One region of the Blautia sp. AM47-4 genome, then DNA from elsewhere that is predicted to be linked to it. Evidence: predicted binding sites of a transcription regulator. Region 1 holds the regulator's gene; each other region holds the start of a gene.
What was found. Region 1 encodes HrcA, which represses chaperone genes, less so after heat shock. Its sites were predicted from a motif close to TGTTAGCACTCNNNNNNNNNGAGTGCTAACA; they were not measured.
Positions count from the first base shown of each region.

Region 1 (7,477 bases):
GTTTCCGCAGGCTTCGTCGAAGGCGCGGAGGGCCTCTTTTGCTTTCTCATTCAGTTTCGTCGGAGTCTGGACTACGAGTGTTACGTAGTGATCACCGCGCACATTGCTGTTGCGAAGGGACGGAACACCTTTTCCCTTCAGACGGATCTTCGTATCGGTCTGGGTTCCCGGTTTTACAGTGTAGAGAACGTCCCCGTCAACGGTGCTGATCTTCACATCACCGCCGAGTGCTGCCTGGGCAAACGTAATCGGTGCAGTGGAGAAAATGTTCATATCCTGTCTCTGGAAGATCGGATGACGGGTTACCTGAACCTCGACAAGCAGATCTCCTCTCGGTCCGCCGTTTACACCCGGCTCACCTTTTTCACGGATCCGGATGCTCTGTCCATCGTCGATTCCAGCCGGAATGTTGACCTGAATGCGTTTTCTGCTGGATGTATAGCCCGTGCCGTGGCATGCGGTACATTTATCGCGAATGATCTTTCCGGTTCCGTTACAATCCGGACAGGTCGTCACGTTTCTCACAGAACCGAACATGGTCTGCTGTGTGTACGTAATCTGACCAGTTCCGTTACATTTGGAGCATGTCTCCGGTGAAGTTCCTGGTTTTGCGCCGGTTCCGTGGCACGTTGTACAGGTATCCTTCAGGTTGATCTCGAGCTCTTTCTGGCATCCGAAAACAGCTTCCTCAAACGTAATGTGGACAACAGCGCGGAGGTTTGCTCCCTTCATAGGTCCATTGTTTGCTCTTCTTCTGCTTCCGCCGCCACCGAACAGGTCGCCGAAAATATCGCCGAAGATATCACCCATATCTCCGCCGCCAAAGTCGAAGCCGCCGAATCCGCCGGCTCCTGCGCCGCCACCGCCGTTTTCAAATGCAGCGTGGCCAAACTGATCGTACTGACGCCGTTTGTCCGGATCACTCAGCACGCCATAGGCTTCTGTCGCCTCTTTAAATTTTGCCTCGGCCTCTTTGTCGCCCGGGTTCATATCCGGATGGTATTTCTTGGCCAGTTTACGGTATGCTTTTTTTAATGTTGCATCGTCCGCTCCGCGGTCTACGCCGAGGACCTCGTAATAATCTCTTTTTTCTGCCATTTATGTTCACCTTTTCATTTCTGTTCCACAAATTTCATCTTTGCAGAAATGTTTTTCCGCACGCTCCAGTATAGCACTTTTCCGAAAGCAATACCAGCATAAATACAGGGGGCGGAATGTATTTTCCGTCCCCTGCAAACATTCGCCTCACAGGGCTTTTTGCGTTTATTTACTTATTGTTTCAACTCACAGTCGGTATTTTCACGGAGTGTGACATGCCGAAAATTAAACCTCTTTGTAGTCAGCGTCTACGACATCGTCGTCATGGCCGCCTGCTGCTCCTGCATTTCCCATATCCGGGCCTGCACCTGCTGTTCCGGCACCAGCGCCTGCTGCTCCGCCCTGCTGCTCATACAGTTTTGCAAACAGTTTCTGAGCGCTTGTCATCAGTTTTTCCTGAGCTGCTTTCAGATCAGCTACCTGTGCATCGGTCATTTCTTCCGGATTGCATTTTGCAATGAGATCTTTCAGTGCGTTCAGGTCAGCTTCTACTGCTGTTTTGTCGTTTGCATCAAGCTTGTCGCCGACTTCCTCGATTGCTTTCTCGGTCTGGAATACCATGGAGTCTGCATCGTTTCTTGCGTCGATTGCTTCTTTTCGTTTCTTATCCTGAGCCTCGAACTCAGCAGCTTCTTTGACTGCTTTGTCGATCTCGCTGTCGGACATGTTAGAGCCTGCGGTGATGGTGATGTGCTGCTCTTTTCCTGTTCCCAGGTCTTTTGCAGATACATTTACGATACCGTTGGCATCGATATCAAAGGTAACCTCGATCTGCGGAACGCCTCTTCTTGCTGGCGGAATTCCATCCAGACGGAACTGGCCGAGGGATTTGTTGTCTTTCGCGAACTGACGCTCACCCTGTACTACGTTGATATCTACTGCTGTCTGGTTATCAGCTGCGGTGGAGAAGATCTGGCTTTTCTTGGTCGGGATTGTGGTGTTACGCTCGATCAGACGAGTTGCAATACCTCCCATCGTCTCGATGGACAGAGACAGCGGAGTTACATCCAGAAGAAGGATGTCGCCTGCGCCGGCATCTCCTGCAAGTTTACCGCCCTGTACGGAAGCACCAAGTGCTACGCACTCATCCGGGTTCAGGCTCTTGCTCGGCTCGTGTCCGGTCAGCTGTCTTACTTTATCCTGTACAGCCGGGATACGGGTAGATCCGCCTACCAGAAGGACTTTGGAAAGCTCGGATGCCTGAAGGCCTGCATCAGAAAGTGCTCTCTGTACCGGCTCTGCGGTTTTCTCTACCAGGTCGTGGGTCAGCTCATCGAATTTAGCCTTTGTCAGGTTCATATCGAGATGTTTCGGGCCATCTGCGGTTGCAGTGATGAACGGCAGGTTGATGTTGGTTGTAGTTGCGCTGGAAAGCTCTTTCTTTGCTTTCTCTGCTGCTTCTCTGATTCTCTGCAGAGCCATTTTATCATTGGAAAGATCTACGCCTTCCTGTTTCTTGAACTCAGCAAGGATATAATCTGTTACTTTCTGGTCGAAGTCATCACCGCCCAGACGGTTGTTTCCTGCTGTGGAAAGAACTTCGATAACGCCGTCACCGATCTCGATGATGGAAACATCGAAAGTACCGCCTCCAAGGTCGTATACCATGATCTTCTGCTCTTTCTCGTTATCCAGTCCGTATGCCAGAGCTGCTGCGGTAGGCTCGTTGATGATACGTTTTACATCAAGACCTGCGATTTTACCGGCATCTTTGGTAGCCTGACGCTGTGCGTCGTTGAAGTAAGCCGGAACGGTGATAACTGCTTCTGTTACTTTCTCACCAAGGTAGTTCTCTGCATCACCTTTCAGTTTCTGAAGGATCATAGCGGAGATCTCCTGTGGAGAGTATTTCTTTCCTTCGATGTCTACTTTATAATCAGTACCCATCTCACGTTTGATGGAACGGATGGTTCTGTCTGCGTTTGTTACAGCCTGACGTTTTGCCGGCTCGCCGACCAGACGGTCACCTGTTTTTGTGAATGCTACGATAGATGGAGTTGTTCTTTCACCCTCTGCGTTTGCGATAACGGTTGGTTTTCCACCTTCCATAACGGCTACACAGCTGTTTGTTGTTCCTAAGTCAATACCAATAATTTTGCCCATTGTTGTTTCCTCCTCAATGAATTATGCTAAAAAATGGTTTAATTTCTATTTATTTATCTTCAAGCTTAATTAGCCACCTTGACCATACTGTGACGGACTACGGAGCCTTTGTACATGTAGCCCTTCAGGAACTCTTCTACGACGATGTTCTCGCCGGCTTCCTCATCCTCCACATGCATCACTGCGTTGTGCAGGTTCGGATCGAATTCCTTTCCAACGGCCTCGATCACGGTTACACCGAGTTCATCGAGTGCTGTGGTAAACTGTTTGTATACTTTATTCATGCCGTCTGCGAACGGATCTTCCTCCGGGTTTTCCACCGTTGCAAGTCCGCGCTCGAAGCTGTCAACAACCGGAAGAATCTTCTCGATGATGTCTTTTGCTCCAATGGCATACATATTTGCTTTTTCTTTTTCGGTGCGTTTGCGGAAGTTATCGAACTCTGCCATCTGACGGGTCAGGCGGTCAGTCAGCTCTTCGATTTTCTCATCTTTTTTATCTTTTTTCTTTTTGAAGAACTTTCGTTCTTTGCCATCCTCAGCAGTTTCTTCTGCAGCTTCCGCTTCTTTTGCCTCTGCTGCTTTCTTTGCTTCTTCCTGCTCCGCAGCCGGTTCGGTTTCCGGCAGATCGGTCTCTGCTCCGGTTTCTTTTTCCATCTCGCGTGTAGGTTCTTCCATGGTTTCCTCTTTCTTTCTATTTTCTTCGCTCACTGATCATTCCACCTTTCTACTCACCTGTGTCCGGCTTTTTGAAGACGGCGTCCAGTTGAACTTTTAATGTTTTCAGGTTATCTACCACATTTTCGTAATCCATCCGCTTTGGTCCCACGATACCGATTGTTCCGCGCATACCGTTTCCCATATCGTATGTGGTGGTGACCACGCTGCAGTCCCGTAAGGGTTCCATCGAAGATTCATTTCCGATGTATACCTGAATACCGGTATTTTCCTCTCCGTCCTGCTCCTCGGCAGCTCCTTTGATCATATCGACCAGTTTCTGCCGTTCCTCGAATGTGGAGATCAGCTGGCTGGCTTTGCTGCTGTCGGAAAGCTCAGGGTACTTGAAAATGTTGGTTGCGCCGCTGGTGTACACCGGCACATCTTCTTCGCTGACTGCGATGGCTTCCGCTACGGTATCGACCACTTTGCTGATGATGCCGGAGTGGATGCCTGCCTGCTCTTTCATCTTCTTGATCATGCCAAGATTGATTTCTTCAATGGTCAGGCCATTGAGCTGTGTGTTCAGAAGCAGGTTCAGCTTTAATATCTGTTCATCGTTGATGGTCTCGTCTAGGTCGATCATCTGGTTTTTCACCAGGTTGCCTTCTACGACGATGACGGCCAGGAGCTGCTCTTCATTGACTTTTGAGAGCTGGATGAATTTCACTTTATTTCTGTGATATTCCGGTCCTGTAATCAACGTTGCATAGTTGGTAGATGAAGCGAGGACTTTGACAACCTGCTGCAGAACTTTTTCCATTCGGTCTGTTTTTTCAATGACCATGTTTTTGATGTCTGCAACTTCCTGTTCTTTTTCCCGCATCAGCTCATCTACATAGAGGCGGTAGCCTTTATCGGAAGGAATGCGTCCTGCGGAAGTGTGGGGCTGTAAGATGTAACCCATCTCTTCCAGATCGGACATTTCATTCCGGATTGTGGCGGAGCTTAAATTCAAATCCGTGTATTTGGAAATCGTTCTTGAGCCGACCGGCTCGCCCGTTTCCAGATACGTCTGGATGATCGCTTTTAATATTTTTCTTTTTCTTTCATCCAATTCTGTATCCACTAAGATAAGCTCCTTCCTGTTGTATAGTCCTGTTAGCACTCGTTTCAGTGGAGTGCTAACATCTATGCTCTTAAGATAGCACTCTGCCTTTTGTTTGTCAACACCTTTTCCCGGTTTTTCTATGAAGAAATTGTGAAAAAAGTATAAACCGTTTTCTTTCTGAAAAGGAATCTGACTTTTCTTTTTTATTGCATTCTACTGTTTCAAAGGCGCTATAGCCGTATGGTAGGATTCTGCCATTTTAATACGACCATTTAGTAGCATTTTCTCAGAGGTGATGAATCATGAAATATCAGAGACTGGAGGATCTGCGCACGGACCACGATCTGACGATCCGCCAGGTTGCCGACTATCTCGGCTGCAACCGCGATGTGTATACCCGATATGAAAAAGGCGTCCGGCAACTGCCGATCTCCATTGCCATCCGTCTGGCGGAGCTGTATCAGGTCAGTCTGGATTATCTGGTCGGCATCAGCGATGAGAAGCGGCCGTATGGATCCTGACTTTCCGGTGTCTCCGCCGCAGCAAAAGCAGGAGGACAGTTTTTCTTTTCCCTGTCCTCCCTGTTTTGCTTTTTCGTTTACAGATTCTGCAGATATTCCATCATCCGCGTTTCGCTGAGTTTCCATCCGTCCGGCTCCCCGCAGAGATACAGCGTAAAATGCCCGCACGGGACTCCGTTTTCCAGGTGGATGCCGGTATACAGTTCTACAATGAGGAGTTCTTCTGCTTTTTCTTCATATATATTAGTGATCTGATAGATGCGCTCTCCCTTTTCGTCCACCGGCCATTCTTTCTTCAGCACATCCCTCAGACGGCTCTCCTGCCCCTGCGCTTCGCATTCTTCCTCCCGGCTGATCATTTTTTCAAACGCTTCCGGCGTCTCCATCCGTTCCACTATATTCTGGACAAAATCTTCTATTTCTATTCTTTCTGCTTTTCCCATTCGTTCCCCCATTTCTGCCGTACATATTTTTCTGTTTTCTGCACAGGCTGTCTTCACCCGCCGTTTCTCTCTCCCGCCCCATTCTCCAATTTGCGACCATATGATCTGATTTAACTTTGTCCATCCAACCGTTTGGTAGTATGGGTTTGAATCTGAAAGGATGGTACAACGTATGAAATACCAGAGAATTGAAGATATGCGGATCGATCAGGATCTCACCATCAAAGAGATTTCTGCCCTGCTCGAATGCAACCGCGACGTCTATTCCCGCTACGAAAAAGGAATCCGCGACATCCCGATCGACTATGTGATCCGGCTTGCACGGTTCTATGACTGCTCGGTCGACTATCTGCTGAGTGTCTCCAGTAAAAAGAGAAAATTCGGCGATTAATTTTTTTATTGTTGTCTTTTTTATTTTTGTGTTTTTCGTTTTGATACGACCGTTTGGTCGTATTTTATATTATAATGGTATTCTTATTTTGCGTCAATTCTGAACAAGAAGGAATCAAAATCGGACGCAAAAAAGCGTGCCGGAAAGTTTTCTGTCGCTTTTCCGGCACGCTTTTTTTCATGCTCTTTTCTTCTTTTTTATTCTTCCATGTCATCCAGGCTCTTCTTCAGTGTGATCATTTTGTCACGCAGCTCGGCGGCCATTTCGAAGTTGAGTTCGGCGGCAGCGGCTTTCATCTGTTTCTGTACCTGGCCGATCAGTTTTTCCAGTTCTTCGCGGCTCATGGACTCCGGGTCTTTTTCCATCTTTTCTTCTGTCTTTGCCACTTCTTTCGAAATGCTGATGAGATCGCGGACGGCTTTTTTGATGGTGGTCGGAGTGATGCCGTGTTCTTTGTTGTAGGCTTCCTGCAGGGCACGGCGGCGCTTCGTCTCGTCGATCGCGAGTCGCATGGAATCGGTCATCACATCGGCGTACATGATAACATGGCCCTCGCTGTTTCGCGCGGCACGGCCGATGGTCTGGATCAGGGAGGTTTCGGAACGCAGGAAACCTTCTTTATCGGCATCCAGGATCGCCACGAGTGTGATTTCCGGGATGTCGAGACCCTCACGCAGAAGGTTGATGCCGACGAGCACATCGAAGACATCGAGACGCATATCACGGATGATCTCGGTCCGTTCCAGGGTGTCGATATCGGAGTGCAGGTAGCGCACGCGGATGCCGGCCTCTTTCATATAGTCGGTCAGATCCTCTGCCATACGCTTCGTCAGCGTCGTCACGAGAACTTTGTTGTGTTTTTCAGTTTCTTTCTTTACTTCCGAAATCAGATCGTCGATCTGTCCCTCCACCGGGCGCACCTCGACATCCGGGTCGAGAAGGCCGGTCGGGCGGATGATCTGTTCAGCGCGCAGCAGCTCGTGGTCTGCCTCGTAGTCGCCCGGCGTGGCAGATACGAAGAGGATCTGATCAATCCGGTCCTCGAACTCGCCGAAGTTCAACGGGCGGTTGTCTTTTGCGGACGGCAGACGGAATCCATAGTCCACCAGCGTCGATTTCCGCGACTGGTCGCCGGCATACATGCTGCGGATCTG
Region 1 is NZ_QUHY01000001.1:190,333-197,809, reverse strand. Features, by position in the region: gene dnaJ (molecular chaperone DnaJ) at 1-1,098, opposite strand, end outside; gene dnaK (molecular chaperone DnaK) at 1,324-3,201, opposite strand; gene grpE (nucleotide exchange factor GrpE) at 3,267-3,878, opposite strand; gene hrcA (heat-inducible transcriptional repressor HrcA) at 3,928-4,986, opposite strand; gene DW965_RS00955 (helix-turn-helix domain-containing protein) at 5,271-5,489, shown strand; gene DW965_RS00950 (hypothetical protein) at 5,567-5,932, opposite strand; gene DW965_RS00945 (helix-turn-helix domain-containing protein) at 6,105-6,323, shown strand; gene uvrB (excinuclease ABC subunit UvrB) at 6,521-7,477, opposite strand, start outside.

Region 2 (7,477 bases), on a different contig from region 1:
GTGGTCATTGTTGCACTGCACGCAGAAACCGGTATCAACCTGCTCCACATGGTCTTTGTCGATCTCATAGCGGTAGATTTTTCCATCCGCATTATAAAGCAGGGTGTTTCCATCGTTCAGCCAGTTCGGTGCCTCGATGATTCCCGGAAACTCATGCAGCACGGTTTCTTCTCCGGTCTCCACATCCATCGTGCAGAGAATGCTGTCGGTGTTGTCTCTGTCCCCTGTCCATCCAGAGAGCATTTTCCGGCGCGGCAGGTATCCTCCAGTGTTGCCGCATCCATATCCACAATCTGCAGTGCACCGTTTGCGCGGGCGAACTGGAAGCAGGCTTTCAGATCAACCATGCCTTTTCCAAGCGGCGCTTCCTGGCCGGTGATTTTCATATCTTTATAATGAACGGCTTTGACTCGGTCCGCATGCGCCCAGAGGAACTCTTCCGGGTCGACGCCGCCGCAGTACATCCAGCCGACATCTACTTCTGCTCCGACTTTTTCACCGCAGGCTTCCAGGAGATATTCGTACGCTGTTTTTCCATTCACGCGGATACAGATATCTTCTTTTTCGTTGTGGATCAGAAGACCTGCTCCGGCTTTTTCCAGTTCTTCTGCCAGTTCGCGGTATCTTGCAGCGGTTTCGTCCAGAACATCTTTTGTCTGGCGTGCCGGGCTCTTTACGACAAACCAGGAAATGTGGTATTTCTGCGCCAGTTCTGTAAGAATGGCAAGTTCTCTTTCATAGTGGTATTCATCCAGGAAAATGTGGACCGCATGAACCTCAATGTGGTATTTTGCAAGCAGCGGCATTGCCTGCTCCAGATCCTCCGGGATCCAGAAACCGTAGTCCCTGGCATCAACACGGAATCCGAGACACGGCTCGATCTGGCGGTAGCCTGCCTCATAGATTTTCTTTAAAAATCCTTCGGGATCCTGTTTCCATTCTTTGGATACCCCATACATCTGTACACCAAAATACATATTTGTTTCCTCCTTCTCCAGATCCGCTGTTTCCCCATTTTCAGCGGATTTTCTTTTCCTCCATTTTACCACATTTCTTCTATTATAGATATGATTTTTCCTGTCAGTTATAAGAAACACGCTTTGCGTAAAAAAGGCGCCCCGTATGTGTTTTTTCCACATACGGAACGCCTTTTTCCGCCATTTTTTTCAGGGCCTGGTTATTCTTATACAAACTGGTTCGTTTTCTCATCGTACTCATAGTCGATGAGCGCCAGTTTTTCCCGCAGATCGGATTCCTCTGTCTGCATGGCCGCGCAGAATTCTGCGAGCGACGGGTAAAAATCTCTTAACTGCGTATTGACATAGCTCAGCAGCATTACGGGATCTTTCGGCATCATTCGTCTACTACCTCCACACCTGGTTTGATCATTGCCTTCAGGCCGCCGTTTTCCACATCCAGAAGGATCGTATCGCCCTCGCTGACCTGACCGCCAAGGATCAGTTTTGCGGTGCTGGTTTCTACCTCTTTCTGTACGAAACGTTTCAATGGACGGGCGCCGTAAACAGGGTCGTAGCCGCCCTCAATGACAAACTGTTTTGCAGCCGGGCTCAGTTCGACGGTAAGCTCCTGGTCTGCCAGACGTTTGTTCAGTCCTTTCAGCAACAGATCTACGATATGACCAATGTTGTCTTTTGTCAATGGTTTGAACATAATTGTTTCATCCAGACGGTTCAGGAACTCCGGACGGAAGTGTGCACGCAGATCCTGCATGACCAGGTTTCTCGCCTCTTCGGAGATGCTGCCGTCGTCCTGAATGCCGTCCAGCAGATACTGGGATCCGATATTGGAGGTCATGATCAGGATCGTATTTTTAAAGTCTACGGTACGGCCCTGGGAGTCGGTGATACGGCCGTCATCGAGTACCTGCAGCAGAACGTTGAAGACGTCCGGATGCGCTTTCTCGATCTCATCGAACAGAACAACAGAATATGGTTTTCTGCGCACTGCCTCGGTCAGCTGGCCGCCCTCCTCGTAGCCTACATATCCCGGAGGCGCTCCGATCAGACGGGAGACGGAGTATTTCTCCATGTATTCACTCATATCGATTCGAACCATGTTGTTCTCATCATCAAACAGCTTTTCTGCCAACGTTTTCGCAAGCTCTGTTTTACCGACACCGGTAGGTCCAAGGAACAGGAACGAACCGATCGGTTTTGTCGGATCCTTGATTCCGGCTTTGGAACGGATGATCGCATCCGAAACCTTGGTGACTGCCTCATTCTGGCCGATAACTCTCGTGTGAAGTTCATCTTCCAGGCCGAGGATCTTAGTTCTCTCGCCTTCGGTCAGTTTTGCAACCGGGATTCCAGTCCAGCGGGAGACAATTCTGGCAATCTCTTCATCCGTTACACTCTCGTGTACCAGGGAGAGATCTTCATTTTTAACTTTTTTCTCTTCTGCTTCCAGCATCTGCTGTAATTTCGGGAGTTCACCGTACTGCAGTTCAGCGGCGCGGTTCAGATCGTAATCATTCTTTGCTTTCTGGATCTGGCGGTTCATGTCCTCGATCTGCTCACGCAGTTTGGACAGTTTCTCAACGGAACTCTTTTCATTTTCCCACTGTGCCTTTGCAGAATTGAAGGTATCCTTTAACTCAGCCAGCTCTTTCTGCAATGTTTCCAGACGCTCGCGGCTCAGATTGTCGGTCTCTTTTTTCAGTGCGGCTTCCTCGATCTGCATCTGCAGAATCTTACGGCGCTGCTCATCCAGCTCGGCCGGCATGGAATCCAGTTCTGTCTTGATCAGAGCGCATGCCTCGTCGACCAGGTCGATTGCTTTATCCGGCAGGAAACGGTCGCTGATGTAACGGTTCGAAAGGGTTGCGGCTGCAACGAGGGCACCGTCGGTGATTTTTACGCCGTGATAAACTTCGTAGCGCTCTTTTAAGCCACGCAGGATGGAAATCGTATCCTCTACGGTCGGCTCATCAACCTGAACCGGCTGGAAACGGCGCTCCAGGGCGGCATCTTTTTCGATGTACTGGCGGTACTCATCCAGCGTTGTGGCACCGATGCAGTGCAGTTCGCCTCGTGCCAGCATAGGTTTCAGCATGTTTCCGGCATCCATCGCGCCGTCGGTCTTTCCGGCGCCGACGATCAGATGCAGCTCATCGATGAACAGAATGATTTTTCCGTCGCTCTTTCTGACTTCCTCCAGAACAGCTTTCAGACGCTCCTCGAATTCGCCGCGGTATTTTGCTCCGGCTACCAGGGCTCCCATATCGAGGGAGAAAATGGTTTTATCTTTCAGGCTCTCCGGTACATCGCCGTTGGCGATTCGCTGGGCCAGGCCTTCTACGACTGCGGTTTTACCAACACCAGGCTCACCGATCAGAACCGGATTGTTTTTTGTCTTACGGGACAGGATACGGACAACGTTCCGAATTTCGGTATCACGGCCGATAACCGGGTCCATTTTCTGGTTTCTGGCTTTTTCTACGATATCCTGGCCATATTTTTCCAGGGTGTCGTATGTTGCCTCCGGGTTGTCGGTGGTAACTCTCTGGTTTCCGCGCACGGTGCTTAATGCCTGCAGGAAACGTTCTCTTGTGATGCCGTACTCCTGAAACAGTTTTTTCATGGACGGGCTTGGATTTTTCAGCATTGCCAGGAAGAGGTGTTCTACGGAAACATACTCGTCTCCCATGGCTTTCGCCTCATCCTCAGCATTTACCAGTGCTTTATTCAGATACTGACCGATATACGGCTGACCGCCGGATACTTTGACGCGGTCGTTCAGTGCCGTCTCGACACGGTTCAGAAAATGTTCTTTGTTGATTTCCATCTTTTCGATCATTTTCAGAATCAGGCTGTCGTCCTGATGCAGGAGATTATACAACAGATGCTCCTGCTCTATTTCCTGGTTGCCGAAATCGTATGCGGTCTTTTCCAGGTCCTGTACAGCCTGCAGCGATTTTTGTGTGAATTTACTAATATTCATAATCGGCTTCCTCCTTATCTATTTGGGTGCTAACATTCGCTCCGAACAAAAAGAGCGTTGATGTGAATTTTCTTTTCTTTCTTTGTTCTAGTCGTACTATAACACTAGTTATTAGCACTGTCAAGAGGTGAGTGCTAATTTTTTTATTTTTCCCGACGCTCCTTTTCTCCCTCCCCCCTAAAAGATTTTTATTCATCGCCGTACACAGCAATAAAATGAATCAGTGCCTCTGTTTCGGAACTGGCATACTTTTTGGCAGATGCTTCCAGCGGCTGTGATTGATATGCTTCAAACGAATCGCCCTCGTCGCGTCCAGATATGTAGCGATTATCATTTAGTTTCCACTTCCTCATTTCTTCAAAATAAGCAGTATTCGCCATTTCCGAATTCCAGTCCATTCGCTCCAGCAGATAATACTCCATTCCATGATAACATTCTTCGCAAATTCCCGTAAAAAATTCTTCTGCTGTCTGAGATGTTAAATGCTCTGGAGCATACCATATTTCGTTCTCTTCATTATTATATAATGCAACGCAATTCGATGATCCTGTCTCTTTCACATACAGCGGAATTTCGGGAATTCCAAGTCGTTCTGTTTCAAGCCATACCATCTTCTGCGCTGCAATTGTTCTTTCTTCCAGTGTTTTTTGCCTCCATTCGCTCTCCTTTAAGCTCAGCAGAAATTCTTTATTTTCCTGAAAAATGTTCTCCTGATTCTGGACGAGATTATAGTCCTTTTTTCGTTCGTAAAGTTCTGCCACTCCGGACGGAGACTCAAGCTTCCAATATATCATCATACAAGTCGGTACCATACTCACGCATACTGAAACAAACAGAAATGCGTTTAAGTCACTTCTTTTTAATCTCCAGAATTTTTTCGGAGAATATTTTCGTTTTTTTCTATGTAAATCTCTTAAAACCGTAACAAGAAATATCCCATCCAGCACTGCAAGAAACAACACAATTTTCAGTGAATATTGGGCAAATAAAAACAGCATCAGTATGCTCGGCGGAAATGTATAGAATAAAACTTCATTTGCAGTTCCATCTGCGCAGTAGCTTCGAATGGGTGAGGCCAGCCACAAAATCAGGCACAGCGCATAGGCAAAAAGCATTGTCCCCGACGAAATATGGACGGAACATTCTGTAATATATACCTCAACCTGTTTCACATACATCACATACAAGATACAGATCGGATATAAAATCGAGCTTTTGCTCAACCAGTATGCCGCTGATTTTCTTTCCCGTCTTCTTTTCTGTTCCTCCATATCAGATCCCCCTGATTTTTCTTTTGTTTTATTTGAAATACTTGTATGTTTATTTTAGCGTAATTTTTCGTTTTTGCCTATCCTTCGTTTTTCAGTTGAATCTTTCTGTAAAAACCAAAATTGCGAAACCCTGTTTTGGCAGGACTCCGCAATCTCTTTTTCCTATTTACTTTATGATACATGACGGGCAGCATATTTCATTTTCTGGTTTCCGGCGCATTTCTTAAAATACTGCCGGATCGCATCTTCGTTCATATCGTTTCCGATAAACACAGCCTGGCCGGCGTTTTTCTGTTCTGTGCCGGTGATGCTGTAGCGGTGATCGGCGACATCAAATTGGAGAAACTGGTCTCCGGCTGCGAACTGTCCTTTTGCACGGATGATATTTCCAAACGCTCCGCGAATGATCTGTTCCAGAAAACACCACAGGGTTTCCGGTGCCTCCATTCGGATATTTTCGAAGGAGAAGGTCTCCGGCATCTTTTCGCCGCTCTGCGTATCCTGTACTTCTTTCTCATATCGGCCGCCCAGCAGCAGGCTCTGGTAATCTTCCCGTGTCATCGTGGATGCATAATCCGTGATGATTTTTGCCTGCGGGTTAATTTCCTGCAGAAATTTCTGGATGCGCTGTTTTTCTTCCGCCTGGCATGCTTCTGTTTTGGAAACAATGATCGTATCCGCGCTTCGGATCTGATCCTGATACAGCTCGGGATATTCCGCCATATAGCGGCGGTAACTGTAAACATCCACAATAGTGACCGGCGAGAGAAGCTGAATTCTCTCGTACTCGATCTGACGCAGATTTTCTATAATCCGGGCGAGACTTCCGACACCTGTCGGTTCTACGATCAGGTATTCCGGGTCTACCACATTGGCAATGGTCAGCACGGATGCTGCAAAATCCTTTTTCCCGATGCAGCAGATGCACTGCTCTGTCATTTCCCATACATTTTTCTGCGTTCCCTGCCGGTTCTGGCCAAGACGTACGCCGTCGATTCCTGCGGCTCCATATTCATTTTCCAGTATGGCAAACCGCTGATCGACGTTCCTGGCCAGCCGTTTGATAAATGTTGTTTTTCCCGCGCCCAAAAAGCCGGATACGATCAATATTTTCATACGTTTCCTTTTTCAGTCAAATTTTCAAATCATCAGTCAGCCAATTTAACGACTGGTTTGATTAAATCCTTCGGTTTATCTCTCATGAGGAACAGTGCTCCTTCCAGATGATCCCATCCATCAAACACATGTGTGGACAGCGGGCTGACATCCAGCTTGCCTGCCGAAACAAGAGCTCCCAGTTTTTCCATGCGGAGTCTTCCGCCAGGCATCAGGCCTCCGTTAATCTGTTTGTGACCCATTCCAACGCCCCACTCTACACGCGGAATATCAATGTTGTCACCGGATCCAAGATAGTTTACATTTCCGATCTTTCCGCCCGGTTTCAGGCATTTTACTGCTTCTGCAAAGGTTTCTACACCACCGCCGGCGATGACTACTTTATCAACACCTTTTCCATCTGTCATATCAAGTACCTGCTGGAAAATCGGTCCGTTCTTGTAGCTGACAAAATCCGTTGCGCCGTATTTTTTTGCCGCTTCTACGCAGACCGGTCTCGTTCCGACAGCAATGATTCTCGATGCGCCGCGCATATTCGTTCCGGCTACCGACATCAGACCAACTGGTCCGATTCCGATGACAAGAACTGTATCACCAAACTGTACATCGGCAAGCTCTACGCCGTGGAATCCGGTCGGCACCATATCGGAAAGCATGCACGCGTCGACAACATTGATGTTTTTCGGAAGCAGCGCAAGGTTTCCATCGGCATCATTTACATGAAAGAATTCAGAAAAGACACCATCTTTGAAGTTGGAGAATTTCCAGCCTGCCAGCATTCCGCCGGAGTGCATGGAATAACCAGCCTGTGCTTCCAGAGAATTCCAGTCCGGAGTGATGGCCGGCACAAGAACCCGGTCTCCCGGTTTGAAATCTTTTACGAGCTCTCCGACTTCCACAACCTCTGCACAGCACTCATGGCCCAGAATCATGTTATGACGGTCACCGATGGCCCCTTCCCATAAAGTGTGGACATCTGATGTGCAGATGGCAACTGCCAGTGGACGGCAAATGGCATCCATCGGCCCGCATTTCGGGCGTTCTTTCTCGATCCATCCGGATTCACCGATTTTCAGCATTGCATAACCTTTCATATCTTTTGCTCTCCTTTCAGATTGTTAATGATTTAT
Region 2 is NZ_QUHY01000018.1:3,934-11,410, forward strand. Features, by position in the region: gene DW965_RS12275 (TolB family protein) at 1-162, opposite strand, end outside; gene DW965_RS12280 (sugar phosphate isomerase/epimerase family protein) at 117-977, opposite strand; gene DW965_RS12285 (DUF4250 domain-containing protein) at 1,184-1,357, opposite strand; gene clpB (ATP-dependent chaperone ClpB) at 1,354-3,960, opposite strand; gene DW965_RS12300 (hypothetical protein) at 4,149-5,231, opposite strand; gene DW965_RS12305 (CobW family GTP-binding protein) at 5,403-6,347, opposite strand; gene DW965_RS12310 (NAD(P)-dependent alcohol dehydrogenase) at 6,380-7,441, opposite strand.
Region 2: clpB (ATP-dependent chaperone ClpB) is a predicted target of HrcA. The motif match lies at 4,070-4,100, and genes of this name have one in related genera.

Region 3 (7,477 bases), on a different contig from region 1:
AGAGATCATAGAAGATGTGGTTTCTACCAGAATCCCATCTTCCTGGACCGGAAAAGACATATGGGGGTAAACTTGTATGGAGGATGTCAGATGGCCGGCGAAACAACTGGAAGAACATCGTCTGGAGATCAGCAATCGTATCAGAAATCTTTTTTGGACAGTCAGTGGTGATTATGATATGGAATTTGAACCGGACACAGAAAAATATGTTTATTCAAAACAAACGGTTCTATATGAGGCAGTGAAGCAGGGTGCCTTTGCACGATATTTTGATCAGAAGAAACTTGGCATGTATTTGATGAAAAAATTACATTTTTCTGCTGGAGAAGATATACTTTTGCCTCTTGCTGGATTATGCATGGATGCTGCTGTGGAGCGTTTTATCATTCGAGAACGTTTGGGAACAAAGGAAATCAGAGAACAGGCGTTCAGAGAATTGGAAAAGGCCGAGGAAGAACAGGTATCAGACAAAGCTGGAACAGACCTGATTCACAGGATTAGGCTTCTGTATATAAGGCATGTTCTGGAGAACACAGACGATAAGGGAATGGATCCACAGGCAGAGATTGCATTGTACAAGATTCTTTCTCTGAAGGATGCAGAAAATACGGAAGATGTCATAAACGTGATAGATGAGATTTATAATCATGTTCTGGATCCCTCTTTTGAAAAAAAGAATGGAAATCTGGAGAAGATTCTGAATTTACCGGATATGGCATTGACCAATGACGCGTGGCAGGAATGCATGACAGATGAACAGATGGAAGACATCATTCAAAAATATCTTTCTAATCTCAAAAAAAAGATGATGAGTCTGGATATCAGAAACAAAAAGAAAAAAAGATTTTATTTCTCTCCGGAAAATGAAGAAGTTCCGGAAAGCTCGGAGAATATAAATCCACAGGCAGTGCGACGGATACGGGAATATGTGGAACTGAATTACGGAAAATCGTATCTAAGTGAATCGGAGCAGGCCAGAGTCAACCGGAAATTTTGTACAGGAATCCATAAAAACTGTAACCTGTATCTTACAGATGGAATATTACAGAGCCCTGTGATTAAAAATAATCAATACCGTTTTTCTCAGCTTCAGTTTGAAAAAAATAAAGCCTATTATGGAAATAATCACTGGATCATTAAAAGAAATATTTCTGTGTTGGCAGAGTCACTGAAACGGGCCTTTATAATCCGAAAGGATGATTTTGTCAGCAGATCTGATGCAGGACAGCTTGTTCCTGAGAGATTATGGAAAATTGGAAGAACAGACGATGACAAGTTATTTAATAGAAAAAAGAGATCTGACGATTCTGAGTTTGTAATAGACGTCCTGATTGATTCCAGTGGTTCCCAGGCTGACAGACAGGCTCAGGTAGCGGCGCAGGGATATATTATCAGTGAAGCATTAAGCCAGGCAGGAATTCCTCATCGGGTGACAGGATACTGTGCTTTCTGGGGATATACAGTACTTCAGAGATTTCGGGATTATGAAGATCCAAGGGAAACAAATGAAAGAATCTTTCAATTTCGTGCATATGCCAATAACAGAGATGGGCTTGCACTGAAAACAGTCGGTTCCTCTCTCATGGAGCGACCGGAAAAAAATAAGATTTTAATCGTATTAAGTGATGGAAAACCCTGTGATATGAGCATACAACGACCAGGAACCCGCCAGCCCAAGATCTATGACGGAGAAAAAGCTGTGAAAGATACTGCATATGAGGTACGTCGGGCCAGAAATCAGGGAATTTTCGTAATTGGTATTTTTGCAGGGAATGAAGAAGAGCTCTCCGTGGAAAAGAGAATCTATGGAAAAGACTTTGCCTATATTCGTAATATCAGCAATTTTTCCCGTATAGTAGGAACTTTTTTACGAAGACAAATTGATATGGAATGAAAATGGAGGAATCACTATGGGTAAAATTGAATTTTCCAATTGCCAGGATGTAAGAAATCAGAAAAGGATACAGGAATTAGATTGTCCACGCTGTCATGAACCGGGAGGCATTGAAGCCTTTGTGAAAGACGGGATACTTGCAGAGGACGGAGTATGTGATAACTGCGGATATATTCTTCCAGAAGGAACAGAACTGGAGGAAGTGGAGTAAGACAGTTTGAAGTATGGTCATATGTAATGCTTATTATTTAGAAAAAAGAAAAGGAGTAAAGATAGAGATGAAAATAGCAGTTTGCGGAAAAGGTGGATGTGGAAAAAGTACAGTAACCAGTCTTTTGGCTAAGGCTTTAGCCAGACGAGGAAAAGAAATTTTGGTAATTGATTCCGATGAATCTAATTATGGTCTACACCGACAGCTGGGTATGAAGCTTCCCAGAGATTTTACAGACTATTTCGGTGGTAAGCAAAATGTTTTAAATGATATGATGTTATCAAAATTTACTCATCAGTTTTTTGAGGAAACCTGGACTATAGATGATATACCGGAAGATTATTATAGTCTGAAGGACGGTGTAAAACTGATGACCAGTGGAAAAATTCATCAGGCAAATGAAGGGTGCTCTTGTGCTATGGGAACTGTTATGACTCAATTTATCCAAAATCTCAGGCTTACAGAAGACCAATTTGCGCTAATGGATATGGAGGCTGGTATTGAACACTTTGGACGTGGAATTGATAACGGTGTAGATTTGATATTGATAATCATAGATCCATCCTATGAATCCCTACAGCTTTCCAAAAAAATCGGGGAATTATCGGAAAGTATTCAAAAACCATTTTATTACGTTCTCAATAAAGTAACAAAAGAGAATCAGGAAATGATGTATGAAGCTGTATGGAATTCAAGTCGAGTCGCTGTATCTCTTAGTGCGGATCCTGGTATTATGGGAGAGGGACTGATGGGGAAAGAACTATCAGAAAAACCAGATGCTATTGAAAACTTAACAGAATTTCTACTTTCTATTTAACAGAATAAGGAGATTTAGGTGGGTATAGGATGATACAGATTGCAATTGTGGAAGATGAAGAAATTTACGTAAAACAATTAACAGAGTATATCCGGAAATATCAAACGGAAAGGGGAAGATCAATAAAGGTTACGGTATTTGGTGATGGAGAAGATATAGATGATCAGATTAAAAAATCAAGTACAAACAAATAAGTATATTCCATCTTGGGCGTAATTTAAGTTTCGCTAAGTTTCACTCATATAGGTGTCTGTGCACAGCTCGGGAATAAATTCCCTCGCTGTCGGGCTGTCGCCCTATACATTTCCATGAAAAAGCCCTCTTTACCAAGCAAGCTTGAACGAGGGCTTTTCACGTAAATGTGCATGGCTCGTAGCGTTCACACAATCTTCACAAAATAATTAGCACTCGCCTCTTGACAGTGCTAATAATAAGTGTTATATTACAGCTAGAACAAAGGAAGAGGGATACAAAGAGAGGAAAAGAAGAAAACCTCCGGTATCCGGAAGCCTTTCCGTTCCAAAGAAACAGGTAAACAAAAAGATCCGGTGAAAAGAAAAACCGGAGAAAAAGCATGGATCAGGTTCCATGAGAAGAATAAGAAGGAGCGATGACTTATGTTAATGCCTAGTATTTTTGGAGAAAATTTATTTGATGACTTTTTCAACGATTTTCCGTTCTATGATTATGACAAAGAGATGAAGAATACAGAAAAGAAACTGTATGGCCGCAAAGCCAGCCATGTGATGAAAACAGATATTCGCGAGCTGGATAATGGCTACGAGGTAGTGGTTGACCTTCCGGGCTTCACGAAAGATGAAGTTCAGGCCACACTGGAAAATGGTTATCTGACCATCAGTGCAGAGAAAGGTCTTGACAAAGACGAGAAAGAAAAAGAGAACGGCCGTTACATCCGCAAAGAGCGTTACGCAGGTGCATGCAGCAGAAGCTTCTATGTAGGTGAAGATATTACCGAAGAGGATATCAAGGCTGAATTTAAACACGGTCTGCTGAAACTCTTCGTACCGAAGAAGGAAGCAAAACCGGCTGTGGAGCAGAAAAAGACAATCTCCATTGAAGGATAAAAGAAAAAAAGCAAAAGCGTTTGCCGCCCGGGAATGTTAAAATTCCCGGGCGGCAAAATTTTTATCTTTTCCGGTACATCCCGAGGGAAAGAATCCGGAATACGCGGGCGGATATACGTGATTTTCGGATTCGGAAAATAAATTGTATACAATAATGTACTTGCTATTTGGGAACAGGTCGGATACAATAGGCGTGACAATTACAAAATGAGAGAACTCGTATCAAAAGGAGAAATCATGAAGAAAAGAAGAAGCGTACTTGCGCTGCTTTTAGTTGCAGCTCTTACTGTTGTACTTGGCGGATGCAGGATGGCAAGGATGGGAAAGCAGATTCTTCCGATACCACAAGTTCTCAGGTATCAACGGAATCAACCCCGACAGGGGAACCTGTTATGGGAGGTTCCATCACGGTAGGAATTCCTCAGGACATTGAGGATAGTCTTGACCCACACAAATCTGTTGCGGCAGGAACGAAAGAAATCCTATTCAATATTTATGAGGGCCTTGTAAAGCCCGATGAAGAAGGAAATCTGAACGATGCGGTGGCAGAGAGCCATTCGATCTCGGAGGATGGAAAGGTTTATACCTTCAAGCTCCGGAATGGTGTCAAGTTCCACGATGGAACGACCGTCACTGCAGAGGATGTAAAATATTCAATCGAACGCTGTGCGGGTATCAACGGAGACGGAACGCCTCTGGTAGAGGCATTTTCCAATGTAGACAAGGTTGAAATTCCGGACGAGAGCACGATCGACATCTATTTAAAAGAGGCAGACACTGAGTTTCTTGCCTATCTGACGGTGGCGATTGTACCTGAGCATGTGGAAGATCTGGAAGCAGATCCGGTCGGAACAGGCCCGTTCCACTATGTATCACGGTCCCCGCAGGAAAATATTGTCCTTGAAAAATTCAGCGATTACTGGGATACGGAAAATCAGGCGTATCTGGACAAGGTAACATTTCGAATTGTCAAGGACAGCAATGCAGTCGTAACAAACCTGAAATCCGGTACACTGGACATGTATGCACGTCTCAGTTCCACACAGACAGCGCAGCTTGCCGAAGATTCCGATTTTACGATTTATGACGGCGGTATGAACCTGGTACAGGCGCTGTATCTGAACAATGCCGTGGAACCGCTCAACAATGTGAAGGTGCGCCAGGCGCTCTGCTATGCGGCAAATCGTCAGGAAGTGCTGGATATGATTGCAGACGGAAAAGGAACGATCATCGGAAGCAGCATGTTCCCGGCATTTGGAAAATATTATGTGCCGGAACTGTCAGAGCGATATAATCAGGATATTGAGAAGGCAAAAGAACTGTTAAAAGAAGCCGGATACCCAGATGGATTTGAGCTTACGATTACAGTGCCGAACAATTATCAGCAGCATATCGATACAGCCCAGGTTCTGGTAGAGCAGCTTAAAGCGATCGGTGTTACTGCCAAAATTCAGCAGGTCGAGTGGGACAGCTGGCTGTCGGATGTATATGCAGACCGGAAGTTCCAGTCCACGGTTGTCGGCGTTGACGCGGCATATCTGACCGGACGCGCGTTGCTGGAACGGTTTACCTCAACATCATCCAAGAACTTTATCAACTACAGCAACGAAGAGTATGATAAACTGTATCAGCAGGTTAAGACCAGTACGGATGAAGAGGAGCAGGTTGAGCTTTACAAAAAAATGGAAACACTGCTCTGTGACGATGCGGCAAACCTGTATATCGAGGATATGGCATGCGAGGTTGCACTTCGGAGCGATTTTGCGGGCTACCAGTTCTATCCGCTGTATGTGCAGGATATGGCTAAAATTTACAAAGTAAAATAAAAATCAAATTATAGGGGACTCAAAAGGCAGAGGGAAAAGAAAAACTCTCATTCAATTGTCAAATGCTGCCGGAAGAGTCCCCTGTAATTATTAGTAGAAATCCCGAAAATATGTTAGGCTTGACTTTTTTTCCGACACTGCCTACTATAGAAAAAGACAGGGAAAACGTAAGGGCTCCGCGGCAATGCAGGAGGCCTTTTTTTAAAAGAAGGGGGAACCATGACAGATTTTCTGGTAAGACGTTTTGTAAAAGATTATGAGAAAACCGACAACGCGGATGTGCGCACGAGCTATGGCATTTTGTCAAGCATCGTGGGAATCTGCTGCAACATTCTGCTGTTTACGGCAAAGCTGCTGATCGGTGCTGGAATGAACTCTCTGGCGATTATGGCGGATGCGTTCAACAACCTCTCGGACGCGGCATCGTCTGTGATCAGCTTCGTCGGTGTGAAGATGGCAAACAAACCAGCCGACAAAGAGCATCCGTTCGGGCATGGGCGGATCGAGTATATTGCAGCGCTGATCGTTTCGTTTCTGGTTATTGAAGTCGGCTTTACGTTTTTAAAGAGCTCCCTGGAGAAAATCCGCAATCCGGAAGAGATCACATTTCAGATGGTTCCGTTTTTGATTCTGGTGCTCTCGGTTGGTGTAAAGCTGTGGATGGCGCTTTTCAACCGAAAACTGGGAAACCGCATTCAGTCGAAGGTGATGCTGGCAACGTCGGCGGATTCCATGGGTGACGTGATCACGACGAGCGCAACGATCGCTTCTACATTGATCTGCCATTTCCTTTCGGTTAATATCGACGCAATCGCAGGACTTGTTGTGGCGGTACTCGTTATGTGGTCCGGTATTTCCATTGTAAAAGATACATTGGAACCGCTGATCGGGCAGGGCGCGGATCCGGATCTGTATGCACGGATCATGAAAGAGGTTGCTTCCTATGAAGGAATTGTAGGAACCCATGATCTGATTGTCCACAACTACGGGCCTGGCAGAAGTATGGCATCGATCCATGCGGAGGTGCCGCGAGATGTCGATATCGAGGTATCGCATGATATTATCGATCGCATTGAACATGAGGTCGGTGAAAAATTGGGGATTCTGCTGGTCATCCACATGGATCCGGTGGAGATCCACGATGCGACGGTTCTTGCGACAAAGGAGAAGGTAAGAAACGTAATTTCCATTCTCGATCCGGAGCTTTCCTTCCACGATTTCCGTATGATCAACGGGGCGGAGAAAAAGAAGCTGATTTTTGATCTTGAAATCCCGTATTCTTATAAGAAGAAAGACTGTGATCGCGTGATCGGGCAGATCGGGGCGCTGATGAAGGAAATGGATGAGAAGTATGAATGTGTCGTCAACATCGACAAAAAATACGTGGCGGGAGAGTGACAACGGCCGGGTTGAGCCGTCAAATCCCTTCCAAAATGTTCCAAAAGTCAGTTTTTTGAAAAAAATAAAAAAATTTCAAAAAAGGTGTTGACTTTTCTCTTGCGATAGTGTATTATACATTTTGTCGCAAGGCAATGGCTATCGCCAAACGGTAAGGCAACGGACTCTGACTCCGTCAGTTCCTGGTTCGAATCCAGGTAGCCCAGCTCATTGAAAGGTCTCAGGTCTCGTACCTGAGGCCTTTTT
Region 3 is NZ_QUHY01000003.1:59,746-67,222, reverse strand. Features, by position in the region: gene DW965_RS02900 (AAA family ATPase) at 1-70, shown strand, start outside; gene DW965_RS19565 (cobaltochelatase CobT-related protein) at 1,055-1,894, shown strand; gene DW965_RS02890 (hypothetical protein) at 1,911-2,105, shown strand; gene DW965_RS02885 (ATP-binding protein) at 2,173-2,922, shown strand; gene DW965_RS02880 (hypothetical protein) at 2,952-3,116, shown strand; gene DW965_RS02875 (Hsp20/alpha crystallin family protein) at 3,540-4,007, shown strand; gene DW965_RS02870 (ABC transporter substrate-binding protein) at 4,400-5,833, shown strand; gene DW965_RS02865 (cation diffusion facilitator family transporter) at 6,053-7,231, shown strand; tRNA gene DW965_RS02860 (tRNA-Gln) at 7,366-7,434, shown strand.
Region 3: DW965_RS02875 (Hsp20/alpha crystallin family protein) is a predicted target of HrcA. The motif match lies at 3,322-3,352, and genes of this name have one in related genera.

Region 4 (7,477 bases), on a different contig from region 1:
AGCTTTCTGCCCCGTATGCGTACTTCATCCTGATCGGCGTCTGTATTCTCATTGTTGCTGTTGAAATTTGGTATTTTAAAAAGAAAGGCTGGTTTTAACTACGGATGATTATCCTGCAGATTACACAGTTAAAGAATTTTATGAACACTCTGCTCCGTCTCGAGACATTTGACCGCTTTCCCGTCTCCGAGGCGTCGATCACAACGTTTACGACGTTCTCCATCGACGGCAGTCTTCACACGGACTTTTTCGATCCCGATGACGCGCAGCTCTTAAAAGAAAAAGGGCGGACGCGGCTTCTCTGGAAAGATGTGAAATCGTTCTGCTATTCCGTCATCAAAGGAAAACGGACACCCCTGCAGTTCAAATTTGTGTTTCAGCTTCCGCAGGCGGCGTGCGAAAAAATGATCGCGGACCATGCGCTGCCGCTGGAAATAGAGAACGTGTTTGGATGCTTTCTGAATTTTCAGTATAAGGACGGAAAACTCTTACTTACCACCGGAACTTCCCTCAAAATCTTTACGATGGACAAGTCGCTCGACCGCGTCTTCGATGAGGAAGTCCGCCAGTTTCTGCTGAAAAATGAAATTGCATTTGAAGAACAGATATAAAGACAAAATACTTATTTAGAAAGGTTCTCTTTTTATGAATCAGATTATTATGTGGATCATGGCAGTCGGCGCGGTACTCGGCGGTGTCGACCGGATCGCTGGCAATCGCTTCGGACTTGGAAAACGGTTTGAGGAGGGCTTTACGCTGCTTGGACCGACGGCACTTTCCATGTCGGGCATCATCTGCCTCACCCCGCTGCTCTCCCGCTTTCTCCGTTTCGCCCTCGTTCCCATCTGGAACTTTTTGGGGCTGGATGCGGGACTTCTCGCCGGCATTCTCGCCATTGACATGGGCGGCTACCAGCTCGCCGGAGAGCTTTCGGCATCGCAGGAGATGGTGCGCTACGCAGGACTTGTGATTGCGGCGACGCTTGGCTGTACCATCACCTTTACGATTCCGGTCGGCATGGGAATGCTGAAAAGCGGCGACCGCCTCTTTTTCTCCCGCGGCATGCTGATCGGCACGGGCACGCTTCCCGTCACGATGATCGTCGGCGGACTGCTCTCAGAACTCTCTTTTCTGCAGATCGTACTTCAGTCGCTCCCGGTGCTCCTCTTCTGCTTTCTGCTGATGTTCGGCATCTGGCGTTTTCCGGAGCAGACCGTGCGCGCGTTCACGGTATTTGCAGATGTGATCCGGCTTCTGACGACGATCGGCCTCATCGCGGGCGCGTTCTGCTATATGACCGGCTTTTCGCTGCTCCCGGACCTTGCGCCGCTGGAGGACGCGATGGCGGTCGTCTCGTCCATCGGCATTGTACTGCTCGGCAGCCTTCCGACGGCGGAGCTTTTACAGCGGGTGCTCAAAAAGCCGCTCTCTTTTATTGGAAGAAAAACCGGCATGAACGACAGCAGTGCCGCCGGCCTTCTGATGGGCATTGTCAGCCCTGTTCCGGCGATCACAATGATGGAAAAAATGGACGAGCGCGGAAAGATTGTAAACGCAGCTTTCCTCGTCTCCGCCGCATCGACCATCGCCGCACATATGGGATTTACGTTCGGCACCGATCCTGATTTTGTCGTGCCGCTTCTCGTTGCAAAGCTCGCTGGAGGCATCGCCGCCGTCTGTGCCGCGCTGTTTTTCACGAAGAAATCTGCTTAATTGTTTGAGAGCATACATAGCAACGCAATAAGACCTGCGCCGTTTGAAAGCGCAGGTCTTATTGCATTTCTTACTTATTTTCTATTTCTTATTTCACCATATCCTCTTTGATAATTCCATGCTCTTTTAAGAGATCTCCAACTACATTTCCATCTACCAGTTTCAGCAGAGGTTTTTTCAGCAGGTTGAGCGGTCCAGGAAGCTCGATTTCCAGCGGAGATTTTCCATCCATCAGTTTCACGGAGCTGTCCAGCAGATCGCGGATATCGTAAACGCTGCCCCATACTTCCGGCACGCCGCGGTCTACGCCGAGGAGTCCGTAAACAGCTTCCATTGCGGTACGAACGGAATACTCTGTCGTGAAGATGGTATCTCTTGGTGTCTCAGCGAACTGTCCGAGGAATGCGAAGTTGACGCAGCCATCCGGGATGACATCCGGGCGGTCGCCCTTTCTTCGTGGCATAAAGAATGCGGTGATATACGGCATCATGGTCGGTACGCAGACAGCGCTGTTCTCTGCCAGCTCCGGAATCTGGTCAACCGGCACGCCGAGGTGGTACAGCCACTCTTCGGTGATCTCTTTACCAGTGCACTCTTTCATCGGTTTCTTCACATAGTCGCCAGGTACGTCGGTGAACAGGCTGTAAACCCATACGCATACCTTATCTTTATCCTGCTCTTTGAACTGTCCCTGACGGTTGATGGTCCAGCTTAAAAGCCACTTGGAATCCTGGCAGCTTACGATACCGCCGGTAACAACCTTTCCGGTTCTCGGATCACGTTTGCAGATATTGGTGATATACGGAATGATCTTATTGTCGAGAGTGGTAATTGTTGCGGATTCCCAGTTTGTCTTTGCAATATCGGAGCAGAATTTCTCCGGATGTCCAAAGGACGGATCCTGTTTTGCAATGTTTTTCCACAGGCTCCAGCAGCCGCTCGTGCGGACCTCTGCATCACCGTTCGGTGCATGGTTCTGATCGCCGTAGATCGTGCCTTCGGTGCAGCTTCCGTTGGTAACGAAGACGAGGTCATTCTCGGTGAGAACGATGCCTTTCTCGACGCCGTTTACCTTGCACTCAATGGCTTTTGCTACTTTCTTTCCATCGTTGATTTCAAAGATAACGTTGGTTACTTCGGTATTGAACTGGAAGTCTACGCCGGCATCCTCGAGGTATTTCTTCATCGGAAGAATCAGGGATTCATACTGGTTGTACTTCGTGAATTTCAGTGCGGAGAAGTCCGGCAGTCCGCCGATGTGGTGAATGAACCGCTGGAAGTACAGCTTCATCTCCAGTGCACTATGCCAGTTTTCAAATGCGAACATCGTTCTCCAGTACAGCCAGAAGGTGGAATTGAAGACTTCATCATCGAAAACATCCTCGATCGTCTTGTCGTACAGATCCTCGTCTCTTGTCATGAAGAGTTTCATGATCTCCATGCAGCCTTTCTGGCTCAGGTTGAACTTTCCGTCGGTATGGGCATCCTCGCCGCGGTTCTTCGTTGCACGGCACAGGGAGTAGTTCGGGTCTTTTTTGTTCAGCCAGTAATACTCATCAAGAACGGATACACCAGGTGTCTCAATTGACGGGATGCTGTGGAACAGATCCCACAGGCACTCGAAGTGGTTTTCCATCTCACGGCCGCCTCTCATGATGTAGCCGCGGGTCGGATCGTAGATACCGTCGCAGGCACCGCCGGCGATGTCCATGGCTTCCAGAATGTGGATGTGATCGCCTTTCATCTGGCCGTCTCTTACAAGGAAGCACGCTGCTGCGAGGGCCGCGAGGCCGCTTCCTACGAGGTATGCGCTCTTCTCATCGACGCCTTCCGGTTTTTCCGGTCTTGCGAAGGCTTCGTAGTTTCCGTTGGTGTAATAAATGCCTTTGCTGTTTTTCTTATCTTTTCCGCGCTCGGTGTTGCGGTAATCATTCTTTGGTTCTGATGTTACAGTGGTTGTCTCCGCTGCTTTTTTTGCTTCACTCTTGTTTTTTGCCCGCAGCACTGCTGCTCCAGCTCCGATGACTGCTGCTGATGCGATTCCGAATTTTAATCCTTTTTTTGACATAGACGTTCATCCTTTCTTTTCTAAATACGACTGCCGGAATGTTTTTTCGAATTTCCGGTTCGTATAGGTTATGCTGCTTTCTTTGTTTTACAAGTTTCTATTTGTGTTGCCATTGTCTGTTGACAATTTGAATCTTACTTCATTTTTCCCCGCTTTTCCATTTACAAAACAGGGCGGATGATTAAATTTTTATCATCCGCCCTGTTTTGTAAAGTGTAACTATATTTTATTTCTTTTTTCAAAATTTCGGATGGAATTGACGACATTTCCTTCCATCGTGCGGTGCATTTTTTCCGCAATCATATGGTAATCCACTTTCATTCCGTCTTTGATCCAGTCGAGCATGACACCGGTAAAGCTATACTTATAGAAATCTGCGATAAAACTCTGATCCGCCTCGGAGATGCCGGTTCCCTTTGCTTTTTCCTGCACGACACCGTACAGCAGATCGTGCGTCAGATGAAAGAGATATGTTTCGATCTGCTCCCGGCTTACAGAGTGATAGACATTCATAATAAATGGTTTATTCTCGAGCACTGCCTCAAAAATCTGCTGCAGGCCTTCCTGCCATGTCTCATACGTTTTCTTCCCCTGCAGCGCCTGCGTCGCATCCTCCAGGCACGACCATTCGACAAGATCGTAGATATCCTTAAAATGATAATAAAACGCCATCCGGCTGATGCCGCAGTCTGTCGTCAGATCGTTGATCGTAATTTTGTCCAGCGGCTTTTTCAAAAGCAGCTTTTTTAATGACGCTTCCAGCGCCGCCTTTGTCGCATTTGTCATGTATTTCCTCCATTTTTCTTTTATGTACCCTCGGAATCTTTCTGTTCGAAACGCTTCTATGCTTTTTCATTGTAGCATATCCATTCTCCAGAAACAACTGCGCAGCCCTTTTGATCAGACTTTACAAAAAGTTTAGAAAGTACCGTAATACCAGTAAATTCAATACTTTCCGTCGTTCTGTTAGCACTCTTTTTTCTCGAGTGCTAATTTCCCCTTGACTTTTCCCTGTGCCAGTATTACTATAACTATCAGAGCAGTAAAAAAGCTGCAGACATCTAAAAAAGCATGATATTCCCGCTTTGCTGGATCAAAATATTTTTATAAGAAAAGGAGTGTGTTTCTCATGAGTGCGAAACATGGAAATCTTTCAATCAACAGCGACAATATTTTCCCGATTATCAAAAAATGGATGTATTCCGACCACGATATCTTCGTCCGCGAGCTCGTTTCCAACGGCTGCGATGCCATCACCAAACTGAAAAAACTCGACGGCATGGGCGAATATACTCTGCCGGATGACTACAAAGCAGCCATTCAGGTGATTGTAAACCCGGATGAGAAAACCTTAAAATTCATCGATAACGGTATCGGTATGACCGCAGACGAAGTCGAAGAATATATTACCCAGATCGCCTTCTCCGGCGCTACCGAATTTCTGGAGAAATACAAAGACAAAACGAATTCAGATCAGATGATCGGCCACTTCGGTCTTGGTTTCTACTCTGCTTTCATGGTAGCAGATGAAGTTCACATCGATTCTCTTTCCTATAAAGAAGGATCCACCCCGGTACACTGGACCTGTGACGGAAGCACCGAGTACGATATGTCCGAGGGCAGCAAGACAACTGTTGGTACCGAAATCACTCTGTTCCTGAACGAGGACTGCCTGGAATTCGCAAACGAATACCGTGTCCGCGAAGTTCTGGAAAAATACTGCTCCTTCATGCCGGTTGAAATTTTCCTGTCCAAAGCAAATGCGCCGCAGGAATACGAGACCATCGATGAAAGCGAATTAAAAGATGACGACGTTGTCGTAGAGCACATCCACGAGGACGCAAAATACGAAGAGAAAGAAAAAGAAGACGGAACGAAAGAGCAGGTTGAAGTTTCCCCGGCCAAAGAGAAAGTAAAAATCAACAAACGCCCGGTTTCCATCAGTGATATCCACCCGCTGTGGACCAAACATCCAAACGAGTGCAGCGATGAGGATTATAAAGAATTCTACCGCAAAGTCTTCAACGACTACCGCGAGCCGCTGTTCTGGATCCACCTGAACATGGACTATCCGTTCAACCTCAAAGGTATCCTCTACTTCCCGCGTATCAACACCGAGTACGATTCCATCGAGGGAACCATCAAGCTGTACAACAACCAGGTATTTATTGCCGACAACATCAAAGAAGTCATTCCGGAATACCTGATGCTCTTAAAAGGCGTCATCGACTGCCCGGATCTGCCGCTGAACGTATCCCGAAGCGCACTGCAGAACGACGGATTTGTCAAGAAGATCTCCGAGTACATCTCCAAGAAATTCGCTGACAAGCTCTCCGGCATGTGCAAAACCGACCGTGAGAATTACGAGAAATACTGGGATGATATCAACCCATTCATCAAATACGGATGCATCAAGGACGAGAAATTCTCCAAGAAGATGATGGACTATATTCTGTTCAAGAACATCGACGGAAAATATCTGACTCTTGAGGACTGCATCAACGAGAATAAGAAAGAAGAAGCTCCTGCAGAGAACATCGAAGAGAAGGCTGAAACTACGGAGAATACCGAAAATACGGAAAACGCTGACGAGAAGAAAGAGCCGGAAAAAACGACTGTTTACTACGTCACCGACGAAGTTCAGCAGAGCCAGTACATCAACATGTTCCGCAGTCAGGGCATGGATGCTGTCATCCTGAAACACAACATCGACTCCGCTTTCATCACCCATGCAGAGCGTTACAACGAGCATGTAACTTTCCAGCGCATCGATGCAGATCTGACCAACGATATGAAAGACGAGTCCGGTGAGGATCTGACCGACGCTACAAATACTCTGACCGATCTCTTCCGCAAAGTCCTCGACAAGAAAGATCTGACCGTCAAAGTTGAGAACCTGAAAGACGAAAATGTATCCTCCATGGTAACGCTTTCCGAGGAGAGCCGCCGGATGCAGGATATGATGAAGATGTACGGCATGACCGGCATGGATCCGTCCATGTTCGGCGGACAGGAAACCCTGATCCTGAATGCAAAACATCCGCTCGTTCAGTACATTCTGAAGAATGGCGAGAACGGCAACACATCCCTGTTCTGCGAGCAGCTGTATGATCTGGCAATGATCAGCCACAAACCGCTCTCTCCGGACGAGATGACAAAATTCGTAAGCAGAAGTAATCAGATTATGATGCTCCTCGCAAAATAATAAAGCACAGGCACAGCAAAACGCACCTCTTATAAAACACGCCGGATTTCTGGAATTTACCAGATGTCCGGCGTGTTTTTTCCTGCTTTTTTACTTTACGATTTCTGATCCAGATGATAGAATAATTCTATTCGCCCTATTAAAAAATAAGGAAAATCACACGAAAGGTCTGGTATTTATTTCTATGAAAAAAGGAAAGCCATCCGCCCTGCTCCCGATCGCCGTTTTTCTGGTGTTTTATCTGGGGTTCGGCATTTATTCCGAGTATATTTTAAAAATTCCGATGGGCTTCTACAACATCCCCATCGTCGTCTCGTTTCTGACAGCGATCCTCGTCGCCTGTCTGCAGAACCGCAGTGTCCCGTTTGAAGAAAAGCTCGCCCTCATGGGACAGGGCATCGGGGACAAAAACATCATCACAATGCTGCTGATCTTCCTCGCCGCAGGCACGTTTGTCGGCGTTGTCGGAAGGAGCAGTGCAGAGAGCGTTG
Region 4 is NZ_QUHY01000002.1:208,575-216,051, forward strand. Features, by position in the region: gene DW965_RS02385 (magnesium transporter CorA family protein) at 1-98, shown strand, start outside; gene DW965_RS02390 (DUF5721 family protein) at 105-611, shown strand; gene DW965_RS02395 (ethanolamine utilization protein EutH) at 646-1,713, shown strand; gene DW965_RS02400 (oleate hydratase) at 1,802-3,781, opposite strand; gene DW965_RS02405 (TetR-like C-terminal domain-containing protein) at 4,001-4,567, opposite strand; gene htpG (molecular chaperone HtpG) at 4,911-6,986, shown strand; gene DW965_RS02415 (Na+/H+ antiporter NhaC family protein) at 7,069-7,477, shown strand, end outside.
Region 4: htpG (molecular chaperone HtpG) is a predicted target of HrcA. The motif match lies at 4,746-4,776, and genes of this name have one in related genera.